2 linked regions of the Pigmentiphaga aceris genome follow. The protein of the gene in region 2 interacts with the protein of the main gene of each other region in a pairwise test. Links are inferred from orthologs where the notes say so. Each region holds a gene or a part of one and is shown on either strand. Other genes may lie near its edges. The genes, in order: gyrB and gyrA.

What was found.
Region 1: the proteins of gyrA (region 2) and gyrB interact in binary tests that used the Escherichia coli proteins (3 or more experiments, as listed by UniProt). The link is inferred for Pigmentiphaga aceris from one-to-one orthologs.

The regions. Positions count from the first base shown.
Region 1 is NZ_CP043046.1:2,499-16,302, reverse strand. The notes cover bases 10,682-13,804. They hold gyrB (DNA topoisomerase (ATP-hydrolyzing) subunit B), read right to left. Parts: upstream 13,457-13,804; coding sequence 10,907-13,456; downstream 10,682-10,906. Other genes in these bases: dnaN (DNA polymerase III subunit beta), read right to left, coding at 13,602-13,804. In the rest of the region: FXN63_RS00070 (Bug family tripartite tricarboxylate transporter substrate binding protein), read left to right, coding at 1-878; FXN63_RS00065 (hypothetical protein), read left to right, coding at 1,038-1,544; FXN63_RS00060 (hypothetical protein), read left to right, coding at 1,676-1,981; FXN63_RS00055 (hypothetical protein), read left to right, coding at 2,010-2,519; FXN63_RS00050 (SMI1/KNR4 family protein), read right to left, coding at 2,556-3,302; FXN63_RS00045 (bleomycin resistance protein), read right to left, coding at 3,338-3,700; FXN63_RS00035 (YecA family protein), read left to right, coding at 4,595-5,929; FXN63_RS00030 (DNA cytosine methyltransferase), read left to right, coding at 6,161-7,474; FXN63_RS00025 (amidohydrolase family protein), read right to left, coding at 7,401-8,321; FXN63_RS00020 (ATP-binding protein), read right to left, coding at 8,318-10,672. UniProt on the Escherichia coli protein: DNA gyrase negatively supercoils closed circular double-stranded DNA in an ATP-dependent manner to maintain chromosomes in an underwound state.
Region 2 is NZ_CP043046.1:1,430,451-1,436,947, reverse strand. Bases 2,656-5,915 are described here. They hold gyrA (DNA gyrase subunit A), read right to left. Parts: upstream 5,541-5,915; coding sequence 2,856-5,540; downstream 2,656-2,855. Other genes in these bases: serC (3-phosphoserine/phosphohydroxythreonine transaminase), read right to left, coding at 2,656-2,735. Outside these bases: FXN63_RS06020 (prephenate dehydrogenase), read right to left, coding at 1-483; pheA (prephenate dehydratase), read right to left, coding at 533-1,612; more of serC, read right to left, coding at 1,605-2,655; outer membrane protein OmpA, read left to right, coding at 6,202-6,497. UniProt on the Escherichia coli protein: A type II topoisomerase that negatively supercoils closed circular double-stranded (ds) DNA in an ATP-dependent manner to maintain chromosomes in an underwound state.

The sequences.
Region 1 (13,804 bases), 1.4 Mb from region 2 along the record:
GCTGGGTAGTACCTTACCCGGCAGGCGGCGGCACCGACGTACTGGCCCGCACCCTGGCTGAAACCCTGCGTGTGCCCCTGGGCCAGCCCATCGTCGTCGACAACCGCCCCGGTGCCGCCACCAACATCGGTGCCGACGCCGTGGCCCGCAGCGCCCCCGACGGCTACACGCTCATGTCTGCCGACAACGCAGCATTGGCCTTCAACGAATACCTGTTCGCCAAGCTGCCCTACGACCCGCAGAAAGACTTCACCTACATCGGCGGTATTGCCCGCTTCCCGCTTGCGCTGGTCGTGTCCCCCAACTTCCCGGCCAAGGACGTGAAAGAGTTCCTGGCCTACGCCGCGGCGCATCCCGACGAAGTGAACTACGCATCGCCCGGCAACGGCTCACCGCACCACCTGGCGATGGAGCTGTTCAAGAACCGCACCGGTGCCAAGGTCACCCACGTGCCCTATCGGGGCGCTGCGCCCGCCATGACCGACGTGATGGCCGGACAAGTGCACTGCATGTTCCTGGACCTGGCAGCCGGCCTGTCGTTGATGCAGACCGGCAAGGTGAAGGTGCTGGCCATCGGTTCCACCACACGCAGCAAGATGCTGCCGGACGTGCCGACGCTTGCTGAAGCAGGCGTGCCGGATGTCGAGGTGTTTGCGTTCCAGGGCTTGCTGGGTCCGGCCAAGATGCCGGCAGATGTGGTGAAGCGATTGAACGAAGAATTGAATCGTTCGTTTGATGCACCGGCGGTAGTGAAGCGCTTCGCAGACTTCGGCATGGAACCGTTGCGTGGATCGCCTGATGATTTCCGCAAGTTCGCGCGGGCCGAGGCTGAGCGCTGGGGGCCGATCATCAAGGCGACGGGTGTGAAGCTGGATTAAGTGAAGGCGCGTTCCGCTGACAGCGTTTACACGTGTTGCTTCGACATCAATGTCGACAAGCTCAGACTTCGGCGAGGAATAGGCCGCTGTCTCAGCTGGCTGGGCTGGCGATAAACATTGCCAGCCCAGCCAACGAATTCAGCACAAGGCCCTTTTAGAATGCACTATCGCCATCACGCGTTGATCGACATGACCCTTGCGCCAGAGCCTTACCTACCACGCCGCGTTGTCCACCTGGACACTTGGCACACCGCAGGCCATGCGATCAAGACCTACGGCATCCATCGCGACCCCAATTGGGCCACCCCGATTTTGTCCGATGCCATCATGGCCTCTGTGCGCACCACCGTACAAAACGTGCTGACCGAAAATGCCTGCGACGAACGCAGTCATGGCCTGGGATTCTGCATCGTGCACATCGGCGAGGAAGCTGTGTGGCTATTGCTGGATTGGTGGATCTCGGGCGGAATCCTGTGCCAACGCATGTTGTCTGCACCGTTGGCGCAACCGACACAGTTCACGCCTGTGAGCACGCCAGCACTGGCCTGCGTGTGGGAACTGGCGGTCATCGCCCATGAACGCGATGCGTGGGTACGCCACATGTTGAGTGCACGTCCTGATTGGTCTGCGTATCTCAATGATGTATTGCCTGCAGGTGCCTATTGAAGGTCACTGCTGATCAGGCAGGATGTCTCCGCCAGGGCGGCAATTACGGTGCTTACGAGTGACAGCCTTTGTCACCGTAATGACGAAGGCGGCGATGCTATAACGAATCGCCGTCGTCACGAGCCCATCCTATGAAGCGCAGTGCCCGCATCACCATTCTTTCAGCCATCGCCACGTCGATGCTTGCCGCCGGCCTGAGCGCAAATGCTGTACCTGCCAAGCGCTTCCCGCCCGAGGTAGAAAAATTCCTGAACCGCGCGGAAGAGTGCGAACACTGGGCCGGTGAAGAACCCTACGACAAAGACCGCCGCAAGGAAATCGAAGCGGCCTTGGACGAGTTGCGTTGCGACAGCATCGAGGCTGAAAAGCAGACGCTGCAACAGCGGTATCGAAAGAATCCTGCAGTATTGAAAGCGCTGGACGACGTAGATCCCTGACGGTTTGACCCTCGCAGGAGCACAGCCTATGCACACCTTCGACACCACCCCGCCCCGCGTGCGCCGCATACGCGTCACGCTTGCCGCGTCCGTACTGCTGCTGGCATCCGCCACCGCCTACGCCGCCGACCTGATCTGGTCCAAGGACGCAGCAGGCAAATGCAGCTTCGTCGCGCCCGCATCGCTGACCGACGCCCCCAAACAGTGGATCGGCTCATGCCAAGGCGGCAAGGCAAACGGCATAGGCATGCTCCGCGCGCGCATGGGTGACCAGGCCGGCCCCGCGTTCTACGGCGAGATGCGTGAAGGAGTCCCGGTCAAGGGCGTCGTAGACCTGGACGGCGGCTATCGCGTGGGCCTGTTCTCCGGCCGCGAGATCGGAGAGGGTGATCTGCAATGGCAGGACAGACTCGACAGCTTTAACCTGGCGGTGCGCGCCGCCACGATGGTGAGCCAGCATTACGCCGGGCAAAAGAACACCGCGTCAGCCAATTACTACCGCGATGTCGCCAAGCAGCTGGAAGCGCAAGTGGAATGAGCGTGGATGTACGCACGCCAGCGCACGCGTTTTCGATCAGTCCATCCGGTTGGTGATGAACATCCCCAAGTCTTCTAGCGCATCCAACACAGGCGTCAGGGTTGCCTCCAACATCTTGTCGTAATCGATGCGTGCTACCGCGCGGGAATCGCCAGGGGCTTGCGTAAGCTGCACCCGACCATGCAAAGCGGGCAGATACAGCAGCGCCCCCCAACTGGCATCCACGCGGTGTGCGGCTTCCAGCTGCTGTGTGACCGCTGCGGCAACCTGATCGACGCTCAGACTTTGTGCGGTGAACAGTTCCACCACAGCCCGATCGATACCCGAATCGAAGGTGATGAAGTCCGAATGCAGGTCCGGGCCATCACCCCAGTCGAGCGGGTCTTCGAAGCCACGCGGCATCCAGTACACGCGATCGTCGTGACGCGGCAGGACGAACAATTGTTGGCGTTCGCAGCTGTACAAAATCTTGTCGCCATCGATGGAGTCGCCAAAGGGGACAGCCCGCGCAGCCTCATCGCGGGTGATGCTGGTGTCTTCGCCCCAGAACTCATCGAAGTATTCGAGGATGAAGTCCTGTTCGTCTTGCGTCTGTGCCGGGATATCGGCGGGCATGTGCACGATCACCCGATTGTCGTAAGTGCCATAGCCCAGGCGCTTCACGTGGTCTGCATAACCTGGAGGCAGGGGATGGCCAAGCCACGCGCTTAGCGCCTGTACATCTGCGTCGGTGGCAACGCGCAGTTTCGGGGTGATCAGATATGGCATCGACGTCTTGGACATTGAGCAGGGCATCACCGTATGCGACAAGCGTGACCTTACAACGCGGCGGAATCCTGTCCAAACTTGATCAGATTGCCATCCGGATCGATCAAATGGAACTCGTCCATACCCCAGGGCGCATGAACGATTGGTGAGAGATTGGGGAAGCGCAGGCTGAGGTCGCGATGCACGGCCTGGATGTCGTGCACGTGGATGTAGCACGAGGTGTTTTCGGCGATGTGTTTGTCTGAGCATGCCCAGAAATGCAACTCGACATCAGCACGTACGGCGATGCCGTAAGCATGGTCTTTGAAATGGGTCGTTTTAAAGCCCAACACCTGATTGTAGTACGCAAGCGTGCGCGCCATGTCGAGCGATGTGAGTACAGAGATGGCCTGCCCGAAGCGGGTGTTTTGCATGAAGAATTCTCCGGTGTTGAATCACTCGGTCTTCAGCAAGAACCGCGACCAACTCATCGAGCACGATACGGTCAGTGAGCTGTTCAACGCGACGGTGGAGATGGCCGACAAACGCAGGCTGCTGTTGGGCGAACACTTCAGTGTGGACGGGACGCTGATCCAGGCCTGGGCCAGCCATAAGAGCATGCGGCGCGAGGACGGATCGGACGACGGGCATCCGCCTGAGAACAGGCGCGGCGAGCCGCGCAGCAACGATACTCACGAGTCCACGAGCGACTCGCAGTCGGGGCTGTATCGCAAGAGAAATGCAGCGCCTGCGCTGCCGAGTTACTTGGGCCATGTGATGACGGACAACCGTCACGGGCTGGTCGTCAACGTGCAAGCCAGCACCTCTGATGGCACGGCCGAACGCGAGGCGGCGTCGCGGATGCCTGCCGATGTCGCCGACCAGGGCAAACGCGTGACAGTGGGTGCCGACAACGCCTACGACACAAAGGACTTCGTCAAGGCGTGCCGACAGATCAAGGTCACCCCGCACGTGGCGCAGAACACAGCGCGCAACGGCGGCAGCGCCATCGACGGACGCACCACGCGGCATCCTGGCTACGAGGTCAGCCAGCGCAAGCGAGAGCGTATCGAGCAGTGCTTCGGCTGGGGCAAGGTGATCGGCCCGATGCGCCAGGGGATGGGCAAGAACTCGCCAAGGTCGACCAGTTTGTGACGCTGACGATGGCGGCTTACCACCTAACCCGGCTGCGCACCTTGTCGCAAACACGCCCGACGTGCGTCCAATGAGGGAGCAGCGGGCGAATAAAGCGTCATCGGGCTGCGCTTGAGGCTGAAAAAGGGTCTGTTGGCCATCTGTTCGAAACCAACGGGCCGTAAAACCTCAACGTGCCTAACCGCCGTGGAGATGCTTACATTCCATGGAGGTATTTCAACGGCGTGCTAGCGTTCGCGGCCGTAGAAAACCTTGTCGCCCTCAATATTATTTACATAAATTGGATCCCAAAGATGGGGAGGCAAAAATTAAGTGCAACAGATAAAGTGGCTGCCACAGCCTCAGCTATAATTTCCACCACACCATTAACCTGCAATGAATTTATAAAGTCGGAGATCATGACCGCACGAACAACTAAGATAGGTAGAAACCAGTTATGTCCCTGTGGGTCAAAAAAGAAGTACAAGCGATGCCACGGAGGTATTAATGCCACTCCAACACTAAAGCCGGGACAGATAGATGCTCAAATAAAAAAATCAGCTAAAAAACCAAAATTCTTGGCTCCGGAAGGCCTGCTGCACCAATGCAGTGGTAATCCTATAGCCTCTCACACTGTATCTAGAAGTGGAAGTCTCGGAGAGATAGCAAAAAATGGCCACGTCTATTCAAACGCATTTAGCATTAAGCGCCTGGACGAAATGGGCGGACGATTAGTTCCAAAATTGACAGGGTGGAAAGATGCGTCAACGTTTCCAGGCTTTTGCTCTCTTCACGATAAACAGTTGTTCGCTGCCCTGGAAGACGAAGCTTTCTCGGGTAGTCAACAGCAGTGTTTCCTGCTGAGCTATCGGTCAATAGTGTGGGAGCTTTATGCAAAACAACGCTCTGACCAAAATTCGCAATTACGAGCTGCGCTTACAAAATCTCAAAATAAACAACTACGAGAATTTATAGGTCAATTTAATTACATTAATGAGCTTGGTTTTCGTGATATAAGGTCACACAAGAAAAGTTATGACGAAACACTAACCAACGAACGTTGGAACGATTGCCACGGCTTACTCGTGGAGTTCGATCAAATATTCCCTATTCAGTGCTCGGCGGCCTGGTCTCCTATTGAAGATATAAATGGAATTACTTTGCAAGAAATGGACGATACACCCCGTCTTCCGCAAAGCACTGCTCTCGTTTCATTTGCAGCAGACGGCAAAAGCTATTTCTTACTAGCGTGGCTTGAGTACAGTGCACAAGTGTCGGCAAAGCTAGCTAACTCGATTAGCAACCTGCCGCAAAGCGATGTGCCAAGTGTGATAGCAGCACTTTTGTTGCTAACGTCTGAAAACTGTCATTTTTCTCCCGAGTGGTACGACGCCTTAACAGACATAGGTAAAGATTGGGTTCACAACCTCGCGCATCCAGCTGGATTTAAGCCAACAGCTACTGCAGCAGCAGCGCACGGATCTCATCACATTGGAAAGGTCGGCGTCACCCGCATGCTGAATTTCTAAGATTGGCAAGTTTAATCAAACATCTTCTGGCTTAAATTGGATCAACGTCAACGCAGTTGGAACACCCTATTGGCAAACTAGCCAAAATATAAGTCTGTGGCATTTTACCCTTTTGAATAGAGCAGTCTTTGATCAATCTCTGTTTAGAGTGGCGCGCAGTCAATTTTTCCGATAACCTTGCATGTTAGTCGCACTGCTAAAATTTTCCTGTGCGACGTAGGCTGGTGAAAGATGTTCAAGATAAAAAAGAAATTTACATTTATTGATATCTTCGCAGGCTGCGGGGGGCTTAGTTATGGACTAATGGCGGCCGGATGGAAAGGCTTATTCGCCGTTGAAAAAGATGAAAATGCATTTGCCAGCCTCTATGCAAATTTAATAAGTCCGGGCAGCAAAAGACAGTTTTCATGGCCAAAATGGTTGCCCAAAAGCACCCACGGGATCGATGACGTGCTTGCCAGTCACCGTGATTCGCTAATTGCTCTTAGAGGCAAAGTTGACTTGCTCGCAGGAGGCCCACCATGCCAAGGCTTTTCCGCCGCTGGACGACGCATTGCAAATGACCCAAGAAATCATTTAACTACATCATACTTAGAGTTTGTGTCGCTCGTTAGACCTAAGGTCGTTCTTATTGAGAACGTGAAAGGTATCGCGATAGATTTTGACGAAATTAGCCAAGAAAGCGGAAAAATCAATTACGCGAAACAGATCATTCAAAGCCTATCTCCGGATTATGAAGTTTGCTCTCAGATTCTTGATACATCGTTATTTGGCGTGCCGCAAAAAAGAAAAAGATTTTTCATTATTGCAGTTCGCCGGGATATCGAAGCAGGCTATGGTGAAAATCCATTTCAATTTCTTGAGCAAATGCGAGATTCATTTCTTGCAGCGAAAGGGCTATCAGTCCCAGTATCTTCGATGACTGCAATTTCTGACCTCGAGATTACGCGAAACGGCGTTCGACCGAGTAGCGATTCTGAAAATTTCGAGGAAATTGCTTATGAAGGACCACTTACGTCATACCAACGACTGATGAATACTGGCATTGCGAATGCAATAACTGACACCCGACTCGCACGACACAAGCCTGAGATCCAAGCCAGGTTTAAGAAACTTATAGAAGTTTGTCATGCAGACGGTAGACTAAATACTTCAATCTCTCCCGAACTACGCGCAAGCTTTGGGCTTAAGAAATGCGCTATAAGAGTTTTAGATCCAGAAAGTCCGTCACCTACCATCACAAGCATGCCAGACGATCTTATCCATTATGGAGAACCTCGAACATTAACAGTGAGAGAAAATGCACGTCTTCAAAGTTTTCCAGATAATTTTGTATTTAAAGGAAAATATACTACTGGCGGTGAGCGTAGACGGCGAGAAGTACCTCGATTTACACAGGTTGCGAATGCTGTGCCTCCCCTTGTTGCCGAGGCAATTGGAAATGCTCTTATAGCCTACTTAAGAACGGCCATTACTCCCGGCGGGTCTTTAGAAGTTGAGAAAGCTTCTCGAACTCTTCGTGATGTTGCAGTAGATCTAGTCTAAGTCTCTTCATGTGCGCGCTGGTGTGTTCTTCACCTTTTCGGTTTACCAGCTTTCTGATAAATCCGTTTACCTCAACGCGGACATGAGCGAGCATATTTCTCTTTGGGATTGCGCCTTCTATATAAGCTAACAATTTTTTGTCCCAATCTCCGGTCTGCGCTTTTGATCTAAGCACTTTCCTTAATAGCTGTAGACGATCAATACTCGTATATATGGCATGCTGTTCAAAAAGCTCCGACGGATGTTTCGCCGCTAATATCGCGGTTACTGCCGCTTCAAATTTTCCACGGATTTTTTCTACATCTTTTTTTATCTGATCGAGAGTTTCCTGTTGTTTCTCTTCCGCACATCCGTCAAATGCATCCGCTAGCGCGTCCATTACGTAATGATCTATATCACTCGTAGTACCCATTACTATGCCGCGTGAGTGATCAATATCGACGACCTTTTTTACCAATGATTCAAAAACACCGAAAGCTGTGTCTGGGAGCTCATTTCGCGTGGAACAAAAAACTCCTTGCACACCATGTTTGAGCACCATGGCATTAAGGTCTCCGGCCTGCGATGAGTAGAAAACGACATCTCGGTAGGGGATTAGCGCCCGAACTTCTATCAACCCTTCATCCCCTTTTTTCCCAGGGCCCAAGTCGTAATCCATTAAAATCAGGTCGACATGGTCGCTATAGACGTCATCCGCCAAGCACTCAATTGCCGCTTCAACTGTCTCCATAAACTTGACTTGAAGCCGGAAGCCTTGCGCACGTACATCTCGCTCTAGCTTCTCTCGCTGAGATTGCACTAAGTCTTGTTGATTTTCGACCCATAGCAAGTTGAAGTCCAGTCTCATCGGGAAATCCTTATTAGGAACTTTGTACCCTTTCCGTCCAGCCCTTTAGTCGCTTGTATAGTTCCGTTCATTTCTCCCAGAACCATGCGCACATGGTAAAGCCCTAAACCGGAACCATCAGTTGTAGTAAAACCTTTCTCAAAAACTCTCTCCAAGTCGTCAATTAGACTATCAAAACCTCTCCCATTATCCGTAACGGATATATGCACCGAATCCCGCGTCGGATGCAAAATTTCAAAGGTTATACTGTTTGCTCTAGCCTTCTTCGCATTGGCAATCAGGTTATCCACAACCACCGAAATATCGATAGGTTTGAATTTCCTCTCTATACCTTTGCCATCTGTTTTTACATTAACTCTTAACGGACCAAATAAAAAATCCTTTGCTACACCATTAATATACTGCTCAATATACTCACCTAAATCAGCCTTAATGTGTTCCGATTCAAGTCGGAAATTTGCCTTTGTCGCAAACTTTGATACCCCCATAACTTTCTTGTTGAGCAAAGATATTCTCTCAAGCGCGCTTAGGAGATCAGACCGCTGAACAGAATCTTGCCCTGATATACGGACTAAGAAATTCTCGATCTGCTGATTAATATCCACCGCATACATTGTCACTTGGTGGTGAAGATTGAGAATCGTCTGCGTGTCCAAGGATGCTATCGAAGTTAAGAAGAGGTTTCTCTTTTTCTCTTCTTCCAACTGTACGCTAGTGCGAGTTGCCTGAACTTCGGCAGCTTGTGCCCGCTGCTCTGCCTTTTCCTTCGCCCGCCGCTCTTCATCCGCCTGAACACGCGCTAATTCTTCCGCCCTACGCAGCTCTGCAAAACGGTTCTCAGCTTCCTCGATGTTGTCAAACAAGAGTTTATCGCGAGTCTTTTCTGCGATTGCGCGGAGGCTGCCCAAGGAAGCTTCAAATTGCGAAGACCTTTCATCAAGAATACCAACGAGTCTACGACTATAGTCAAGAAGCTCTACTTCTCGATGGTCTACAAGCTTGGCTACTGCAGCAGTAACCCGGGCCCGGCCGGGATCGGTAAGCAGACGTGAAACGTCACTTGTATTCTTGTCTTCCTTATCGACAAATGTCACAGGGACCACGTACCGCTCCAATCGTTTAACGCAATGCTCTCTTACACACGTGCGTAACTGGAGTGCAGCTCGGGTTGCTATAAGCCCAGAATCCCGGCTCGAAGCTTCTTGAAAGTTCTCGTCGGTCCCGGAAACATCCACTCGACCAATTAAGTCGCGAGTCCCAAGAAATCTCGAGAAACCTTGTTGCTTTCTACGGTCGAGTCCAAACCAGTCGTCGCCCTCCTCACCCACTGGAACGACTCGAAATCCATTTCTAAACAGAAATATAGAACCGAATTGAACGGATGGGACCCCCATCCGCTTGGCAAAAGTCAATTTGGCAGACTGATTAAGGAAGAAAACTTTTGCTGAAAACCCAGCTTTAATTAACAAGGGATAGGGATTTGGTTCTCGGACCCTGTAGATCAATGTACCACGATCAGTTAAAGAACTTTCAATTCGTCCATCTTCAGCAATGTGAGCCTCGATGAAAGTCGTCTTCTCCTGTAATGTAGAAAAAATGAAATTCCCAACCTGGCCATTTACTAACGAATTTGGAGATACTTCCTGACGCTTACTATTAAACTGAGCCGCTTCTAACTTATCAACGTTTTCTTCTGCGGGAGCATGCACAACTATCTTAAATCCATCGGATTCGGCACCGAAGGGGTTAATCAGTTTAGAAAGTGCAGATTTTAGCCCGAGAATATCATCTCTATTCCATTTTCGACGCAATTTTTCTATAGTAATCGCTGTTCCATGCGAAATAAGTGGAAGATTTTCGGGGATGCCGAAACCCGACACCTTCTCCACATACTCTACCGGAATAGTTTCGAATCGATCAAAGTGGTTCTTGTCAAAACGGCTCCAATCAACTCGAAGTGCATGCACCGGGCCATTCACAGCGGACTTTTGGCGAGATTGCAAAATAACAATTTCGCCTAGTCGATCAGAGGAAAATCGACCAATTCCTTTACTACCTGCGTATCTGCGCCTATCAGCGATTTCATCGCGAAAATCTGTTGCACGTTGACGCTTGGAAGAATAGGCGACAAACAGCCACTTTTTTTCTATATCCTCCTGCGACATACCGATACCGTTGTCGGCAACAACAATTGATATTTCATCAAAGTGTATGTCTACTCGACTCGCTCCTGCATCGAACGAATTCTTGACCAACTCAAAGATTGCAACCTCGTCGTTGGTTATGAGTTCACTACCGAGAACGCTTTTTAAGCCGCTGCTGACATCGAAATGGAGAGTAGTAGGAACCAATGAAGCGTGGGCGCTTGAGATGTCAGCCTCCGTCGTTCTGTTATTTATAGGATTAATGGTAGTTCAACGTGAAACGTTTCCGCTTTTTAAATTTCACATTGGCAATATAATTCTACCAACGCATCCGCGCATAACGATCAAAATAAATAATTTTATAACTTCATGCTCAATAAATATGCCAATTAGACTTCTCTAATTGGCATATATTTTATTTTTCCGAAAGCTCAGAAATACTCAAACGTCAATATTCCCCGCCATCAACGCATGCGTCTCAATGAACGCGCGACGCGGTTCAACGTGGTCACCCATCAGCGTCGTGAAGATGCCATCGGCCGAGATCGCATCCTCGATCTGCACCTTCAACAAACGGCGCACCGTCGGGTCCATCGTGGTTTCCCACAGCTGCCCAGGATTCATCTCGCCCAGACCCTTATAACGCTGCTTCGACACGCCACGTTCAGCTTCCGACAACAGCCACTGCAGCGCAGTGCGGAATTCCGTCACGGCCAGTTCCTTGCGCTTCTCACCTTCACCACGCATCACCTTCGCACCCTCACCAATCAAGGTCGTGAAGGTGTGCGCCGCTTCATGCAGCACGCGGTAGTCGGAACCACCGACGAAGTCATTGTTCAGCACCGTGACGCGCACGTTGCCGTGGTGCATGCGGTGGATGACCACGCGGTGACGCACAGGCGCGGCTTCTTCGCCTTCGGCCGGCTCTTCGACTTCATCGGACTCGGCAAACACCTTCACCACGCCGGGCATGGACGGATCTTCCAGGGCCACTTGCAGGGCGGCGGCGGACTTCGCAGCAGCCTCAGCAGAGCTGATGTCGATCTCGACACCAGTCACGATGGCCGACAGCGTGCGCTCGTCGTTGTGGCGTGCCAGGCGGGCGATCACGGCGTCGGCCAGGTTGTACTTGCGGGCCAGCTCGGCCAGCGTGTCGCCCATGATCGGGTCGCCGCCTTCACGCGGAATCAACTGGGCGTCTTTCAGCGCCAGTTGCAGCATGAATTGCGCTTCTTCGGCATCGTCCTTCAGGTAGCGCTCTTCGCGGCCAACCTTGACCTTGTAGAGCGGCGGCTGGGCGATGTAGATGTGGCCGCGTTCGACCAGTTCCGACATCTGACGGTAGAACAGCGTCAGCAGCAGGGTGCGGATGTGCGCGCCGTCGACGTCAGCATCGGTCATGATGATGATGCGGTGGTAGCGCAGCTTGTCGATGTTGAAGTCTTCCGGCCCGATGCTGGTGCCCAGTGCGGTGATCAGGGTGGTGATCTGTTCGCTGCTGATCAGCTTGTCGAAGCGCGCTTTTTCCACATTCAGCACCTTGCCGCGCAGCGGCAAGATGGCCTGGAATTTACGGTCGCGACCTTGCTTGGCGGAACCGCCTGCGGAGTCACCCTCGACGATGTAGATTTCAGACAGCGCGGGGTTCTTTTCCTGGCAGTCGGCCAGCTTGCCGGGCAGGCCTGCGCCTTCCAGCACGCCCTTGCGGCGGGTCATTTCGCGCGCCTTGCGGGCGGCTTCGCGGGCACGTGCAGCTTCAACGATCTTGCCGCACAGGGCCTTGGCGTCCAGCGGGTGTTCCTGCAACCAGGAATCCAGTGCCTTGGCCACGGCGTCTTCCACGGCGGGGCGCACTTCAGACGACACCAGCTTGTCTTTGGTCTGGCTGCTGAATTTCGGGTCGGGCACTTTCACGGACAGCACGCAGGTCAGGCCTTCGCGCATGTCGTCGCCGGTGGTTTCCACCTTGGCTTTCTTGGCGACTTCGCTTTCCGTGATGTATTTGTTGATGACGCGCGTCATCGCGGCGCGCAGGCCGGTGATGTGCGTGCCGCCATCGCGCTGCGGAATATTGTTGGTGAAGGCCAGGACGTTTTCACCGTAGGTGTCGTTCCATTGCATGGACACGTCCACGCCCACGGGCACGCCACCGGCCGACGATTCTGCCGACACGTGGAACACGTTCGGGTGCAGCACGGTCTTGGCGCGGTTGATGTATTCCACGAAGCCGCGCACGCCACCGGCGAACGCAAAGTCTTCTTCCTTGCCTTGGCGCTCGTCGACCAACTTGATCTTCACGCCGTCGTTCAGGAAGGACAGTTCTCGCAGGCGCTTGGACAGGATTTCGTAGTGGAATTCAACGTGCGTGAAGATTTCCGGGTCGGCCAGGAAGTGCACCTTGGTGCCGCGCTTCTCGGTCGTGCCGATGACCTTCAGCGGCTCCACACGCGCACCTTGGCGGAACTCCATGAAGTGGGTTTCGCCGTTGCGATCGATGGTCAGGCGCAGCCACACGGACAACGCGTTCACGCAGGACACGCCCACGCCGTGCAGGCCGCCAGACACCTTGTAGGAGTTCTGGTCGAACTTGCCGCCCGCGTGCAGTTCGGTCATGACGATCTCAGCCGCGCTGCGGTTGAATTCGTCGTCCTTGTGCACGTCGGTGGGAATGCCACGGCCGTTGTCGGTGACCGAGATCGAGTTGTCCAGGTGGATGGTCACGACGATTTCGTCGCAGTGGCCAGCCAGCGCTTCGTCAATGGCGTTGTCGACCACCTCGAAGACCATGTGGTGCAGACCCGAGCCGTCGGAGGTATCGCCGATGTACATGCCCGGGCGCTTGCGCACCGCTTCCAGGCCCTTCAACATCTTGATCGAGTCCGACCCGTAGGCGTCGGATGCGCCCGGGGTGTTGTTGTTGATCGCGGTGTTCTGGGTCAGGTAGCTGCTGTCGCTGCTGCCGGTGTCGGCCGAGTTGTTCTGATCAGTCATGAGTCTGCAAGCCTTCTGTGTCGCGACGCGCGCAGGAAACGCCGCGCGGCACGAGCTGAAACGATAAAAAGCAAAACGGACGGTGTCACGTTGCGTGCAACGCGCACCGTCCTTGTGCCACCCGCGACATCCGGGTGGCCGCCGATCAGATACGCATCGGCATGACGACGTACTTGAAGTCGGCGTTGTCGGGCACGGTGATCAGCGCCGACGAATTCGCGTCGCCCACCGACCATTGCACCGAGTCGGTCTTCAGGTTGCCCAGCACGTCCAACAGGTAGCTGACGTTGAAGCCGATATCCAGCGCATCGAAACCGAAGTCGATGTCGAGTTCTTCCTGCGCTTCTT
Region 2 (6,497 bases):
CTCGGCCAGCGGTGCCAGGATCACGGTGCGACCACGGTACAGCGCGGCATCGGCCGCTTCAGGGCCTTGGCGGTCGCTGCCGGCAATGGGGTGTGCGGGCACGAACTGGTCGATGCGTGCGCCAAGCCCCTTGTATGCGGCGGCAATGACGTCCTGTTTGGTGCTGCCCGCATCCGTGACCACGGTACCCGGGCGCAGATGCGGGGCAATCGCCGCAAACACGGCCGGCAACGCCCCCACCGGGGTCGCCAGCAAGATCAGGTCGGCGCGTGCAGCAGCATCTTCCGGCGACGCAGCCTCATCGATCAAACCAAGCGCTTGTGCGCGCGCCAGGGTCTGTGCGTTGCGACCGACGCCAATCACATGACCGACCTGCCCTGCATGACGCAGCGCAGAAATGAACGAGCCGCCGATCAGTCCCACGCCAACCACGGCGAGAACAGGGATCAGCGGCTGGGAGGACGTGGTCTTCATGGCGTGCATCCCTGGCCGAGCGTCGACTTGCTGATGGTGCTGAACCCGCAGCGTGCAATCATGCGGCCGGGTACGAGCCAAGCACCTTGAAGAATGCCGCCTGCGATTTCAGCGCAGCCAGCGCGCTTGCCACCTGCGGTGCCAACTGGTGCCCTTCGATGTCCACGTAGAAGAAATACTCCCATTCGGCAGTGCGTGCCGGACGCGACTCGAAGCGGGTCATCGACACGCCGTTTTCAGCCAGCGGCGCCAGCATCTGATAGACCGCGCCCGCACGATTCGGCACCGCCAGAATCATGCTGGTCTTGTCCGAACCCGACGGCCAGGTTTCCAGACGACCGATCGCGTAGAAACGCGTGCGGTTGTGCGGGTCGTCCTGAATGTCGGCAGCCACCGATTGCAGTTGCCACATCAGCGCGGCCGGCTCACCGGCAATCGCAGCAATGGTCGGGTCGATCGACGCCTGGCGCGCGGCCTCGGCGTTGCTGGCAACCGATTCACGCGCCAGGTGCGGGTGATTCTGCGTCAGCCAGTCCTGGCACTGAGCCAATGCCTGCGGATGCGCACGCACACTGGTCACGCCGTCAAGCGTGCCGCTGGACGTCAGCAGATGATGGCGAATGGGCATGGCACGCTCGCCAATGATGCGTACCGAGGTGGTCAGCAACAGGTCAAGCGTGCGGCTGACCGCACCTTCCGTGGAATTCTCGGCAGGGACCATGCCGAAGTCGGCACGACCGGCCTCGACCGCACGGAACACCTCGTCAATCGACGCGCAAGGAATGCCTTGCACCGACTGACCAAAGTGCGAGAACGCAGCGTGTTCCGAGAACGTGCCTTGCGGCCCCAGGTAGGCGACCGAGCCCTGCTTTTCCAGGCAGCGGCAGGCCGACATCACTTCGGTCCAGATCGCCGACACCGCCAGCGCGGGCAAGGGACCAGGGTTGTGCTGCTGCAGACGACGAATCACCTGCGCTTCGCGTTCGGGACGCAGCACCGGGCCATTCACATCTTTCTTGATCTCGCCAACATGCTGCGCGGTGCGTGCACGCTCGTTCAGCAAGCCAAGAATCTCGACGTCGATGGCGTCGATGCGTTCACGCAGCGGCTGCAGCTGCTTCAGAAGTGCTTCATCCATGGCGTTGCTCGAAGTGCTTGAGATAATCGACCAGGGCCTGTACGCCCGCCAGCGGCATGGCGTTATAGATCGAGGCGCGCATGCCGCCCACGCTCTTGTGGCCCTTCAACTGCAGCAGACCAGCTTCGTCCGCGCCTTTCAGGAAATCTGCGTTCAGCGCATCGTTGTTCAGATAGAACGGCACGTTCATGCGCGAGCGCACAGCCGGGTGCACGGCGTTGCGATAGAAGGCGCTGGCATCCAGGTAACCGTAAAGCAGGTCGGCCTTGGCACGATTGGCCGCCTCGATGCCCTCGACGCCACCCTGGGCCTTCAGCCACTTGAACACCAAGCCGGCGATGTAGATCGAATACGTCGGCGGCGTGTTGTAGCGCGAGTCGTTCTTGTCGACGATGCTGTAGTCGAACGCAGACGGGCAAACCGGCAAGGCCTTGCCCAGCAGGTCACGGCGCGCGATCACGATGGTCAGACCGGCCGGGCCGATGTTTTTCTGCGCACCGCCAAACAGCACGCCCACACGATTGATGTCGATGGGGCGCGACAGAATATGCGAAGACGCATCCACGACCAGCGGCACATCAGGCGCACCCAGCGCAGCCAGATCGGGCCAGTCCAGGAACTCCACGCCATCGATGGTTTCGTTGCTGCACAGATGCAGATAGCTCGCATCGGGGCGAACTTTCCAGGTCGATGCATCCGGCACATAGGTGAACGCAGCCTGGTCACGATCGCCAATGCGCGCAGCGTCTGCACTGGTGGCCGCAACCTTGATATCACCGTAACGCTGCGCTTCCTTGAAGGACTTGCTGGACCACGAACCGGTGATCAGGAAATCGGCCTCTTGCGAAGGCTTGGTCGCGATCAGGTTCATCGGCACGATGGCGTTTTCAGCCAGCCCGCCACCTTGCATGAACAGCACGGCGTAATCGGCCGGCACCTTCATCAACTCGCGCAGATCGGCTTCGGCTTCGTCGCAGATCTGGGTGAAATGCTTGCCGCGATGGCTCATTTCCATCACCGACATGCCAGAGCCATGCCAGTCGAGCATCTCGGAGGCAGCCTGCGCCAGCACGGTATCAGGCAACACCGCCGGACCGGCGGAGAAATTGAAAGGACGGGTCATCGTGGTCAGCTGAGTATCGAAATCTGGTTGTTTCGACCGGTCTCTGCGACAAACCATGTGGCAGAGACCGGTGGTCGGCGTAGCGTCTTGCGCGTTGGTAGTTCGCGCTGGCAGTTCCTGTCAGGCGTCCGTATCCGGCGTGGTGTCGGCAGCAGCGTCTTTGTCTGCGCCAGTGTTCTCGGAAGTCGGGGCGTCCGACGCTGCTGCACCAGTCTCGGTGCCTGCCTCGTCAAGCTCATCGGTATCCGATTCCGCCACACGCTGAATGCCCGACAGGCGGCTGCCGTCATCCACGCTGATCAGCGTCACGCCCTGGGTCGCACGACCCATTTCGCGGATCTCGCTGACACGGGTACGCACCAGCACAGCAGCCGTCGTGATCAGCATGATCTCGTCGGACGGCGTGACCAGCACAGCGCCCACCACCTTGCCATTACGCTCGGAGGTCTGGATGGCGATCATGCCCTTGGTGCCACGGCCGTGGCGGGTGTATTCCGTGATCGGCGTACGCTTGCCGTAGCCGTTCTGGGTGGCGGTCAGCACACTCAGGGTTTCATCGGCAGCGACCAGCATCGAAATCACCGACTGGCCTTCTTCCAGCGCCATGCCGCGCACGCCGCGTGCCGTACGGCCCATCGGACGCACGTCGTTTTCGTCGAAACGCACAGCCTTGCCGCTGTCCGAGAACAACATCACGTCATGCTTGCCGTCGGTCAGCGACGCACCGATCAGGTAGTCGCCCTCATCGAGGTCAACCGCGATGATGCCGGCCTTGCGCGGGTTCGAGAAGTCCGACAACGGCGTCTTCTTGACTGTGCCCTTGGCGGTCGACATGAACACGTAGTGGTCTTCGCTGAATGCTTTGACCGGCAGCACGACGGTGATTTTCTCGCCTTCGATCAGCGGGAACATGTTCACGATCGGACGGCCACGCGAATTGCGCGTGCCCTGCGGCACTTCCCAGACCTTCAACCAGTACACGCGACCACGGTCGCTGAAGCACAGGATGTGTTCGTGGGTGTTCGCGATGAACAACTGGTCGATCCAGTCGTCGTCCTTCATGGCAGTGGCTTGCTTGCCACGACCGCCACGACGCTGCGCGCGGTACTCCGACAGCGGCTGGCTCTTGATGTAGCCCGTGTGCGACAAGGTCACCACCATGTCGGTCGGGGTGATCAGGTCTTCGGTATCCAGCTCGTAGGCGTTGTTCTCGATGTGCGAACGGCGAACGTCTTTCGCATTGGTCGAGAATTCAGCCTTGATGGCGGTCAGCTCTTCGCCAATGATGATCGTGACGCGCTCGGGGCGCGCCAGGATGTCGAGCAAGTCGGCGATGGTGGCCATCACTTCCTTGTACTCGTTGACGATCTTGTCTTGCTCAAGACCCGTCAGGCGCTGCAGGCGCATGTTCAGGATTTCCTGAGCCTGCGTCTCGCTCAGGCGATACAGGCCGTCGGCCTGCATGCCGAATTCCACGCCCAGGGTTTCCGGACGATAGGCAGCCAAGCCGCCTTGGGTCTCGCCTTGCGCACGCGTCAACATCTCGCGCACCAGCTCCGAGTCCCAGGTCTTGGCCATCAAGTCCTGACGCGCGATCGGCGGCGTGGGCGCAGCCTTGATGATCGCGATGAAGTCATCGATATTGGCCAGCGCAACCGCCAGGCCTTCCAGCACGTGACCGCGCTCGCGCGCCTTGCGCAGCTGGAACACCGTGCGACGCGTGACCACTTCGCGGCGATGCGACAGGAAGTACTCGACCATCTGCTTCAGGTTGAGCAGGCGCGGCTGGCCTTCGACCAGCGCCACCAGATTCATCCCGAAGGTGTCTTGCAGCTGCGTGTTCTTGTACAGATTGTTGAGCACGACTTCCGGCACTTCGCCCCGCTTCAACTCGATCACGACGCGCATGCCGTCCTTGTCGGACTCATCGCGAATGTCGGAAATGCCCTCGACTTTCTTCTCGTTGACCAGTTCGGCAATGCGCTCGAGCAGCGTGCGCTTGTTCACCTGGTACGGAATTTCGTCGACGATGATCTGCTGGCGGCCCTTCTCCATGTCTTCGAAGTGGGTCTTCGCACGCATGACCACCCGGCCACGACCAGTGCGGTAGCCTTCACGCACGCCGGAAATGCCGTAGATGATGCCGCCGGTGGGGAAGTCGGGCGCTGGAATGATTTCAATCAGCTCATCGACCGTGCAACCCGGGTTGCGCAGCGCAAACAGGCAGCCATCGACCACTTCCGCCAGATTGTGCGGCGGAATGTTGGTGGCCATGCCCACGGCAATGCCGGAACTGCCATTGACGAGCAGATTCGGCAGACGCGAAGGCAGCAACAGCGGTTCCTGCTCGCTGCCGTCGTAGTTGGGCCCGAAGTCGACCGTTTCCTGATCGATGTCGGCCAGCAGCTCGTGCGCGAGCTTGGACAGACGCACTTCGGTGTAGCGCATTGCTGCGGCACCGTCGCCGTCGACCGAGCCGAAGTTACCCTGGCCATCGACCAGCAGGTAACGCAGCGAGAACGGCTGCGCCATACGAACGATCGTGTCGTAGACCGACTGATCGCCGTGCGGGTGATATTTACCGATTACGTCCCCGACGATACGCGCGGACTTCTTATAGGCGCGGTTCCAGTCGTTGTTCAGCTCGTGCATCGCAAACAGCACACGACGGTGAACCGGCTTCAATCCATCTCTCACATCGGGAAGCGCGCGGCCCACGATCACGCTCATGGCGTAATCGAGATAGCTTCGACGCATCTCCTCTTCTAGAGAGATCGGTATTGTTTCCTTGGCAAAGGAATCCATGGGCACGTATCGCAAGAATGAAAAAGGGTCGTCTCAAGCCCAGACATTCAAGCCCTGACGGTCTTGATATGCGCTGAAGGCCTTCCGGCCTCGTTCCGTCAGCTTGCCTGCCGACGCACCAAAAGGTTCATCGTGAACCAAAGGGCATCCAAACAGTGGCAAAGTGACAACGCGGGCCAAGCTATCCAGTTTACCACCCACGCCTTGCGAACCACAGCCAAGCCGCCTTGCCATCCATCTGCTGCACATAGATACTCGCCAGCGACCTCGTCGGCAGGTATGCTGATCACCGAGAGTCGTTCAGGCACATCCATTGCTGGATGCCGCTCATGGGCCGAACCAATAACCCGCAAAGGGAACCGGTCCGCTGGAAGGTGCCAGCACACGGCGAAACCGGGTTCGGACGCCCAAACTGGCCACAACGTTGCGCAAAAGCCACATGCAAGCCACCTATTTTGGGAGGCTGAAGCATTTGGAATCCTTCGGTGTATTCCCGCTTTGCGGGTGGCGGCGCAGAATATCAATGCCCTTTCTCAAGTGAACTCCCCGGGGGCACACTCTTTTAGAACGAGGTCCCGATGCTATACTTTGGGCCACGTTCAGACTAAAAGTTGCGGCGGGGGTTCGCTGCGAGTTTCATCTAGGATTCAAGAGGAGAACCATGAACAATCGCTCCAAAGTTGGGATCTCTCTGGCCCTCGCCTTCGCTGCCATTACGGCCTCTGGCGTTGCTGCTGCCCAAGCTACCAAGACTATCGACAACTGGCAAAACCCGTACGGGCTGACCTGGAAGAACGGTACCAACGAACACTGCTGGCGCAATGCCTTCTGGACCCCGGCTACCGCCGCTGGTGTGGAATGTGGTGCCCCGGCTCCGGTCGCAGTTGCTCCGGCACCCGCACCGGCTCCGGCTCCCGCACCTGCCCGCCCGGTCGCTCCGGTGCCGGTCAGCGAGAA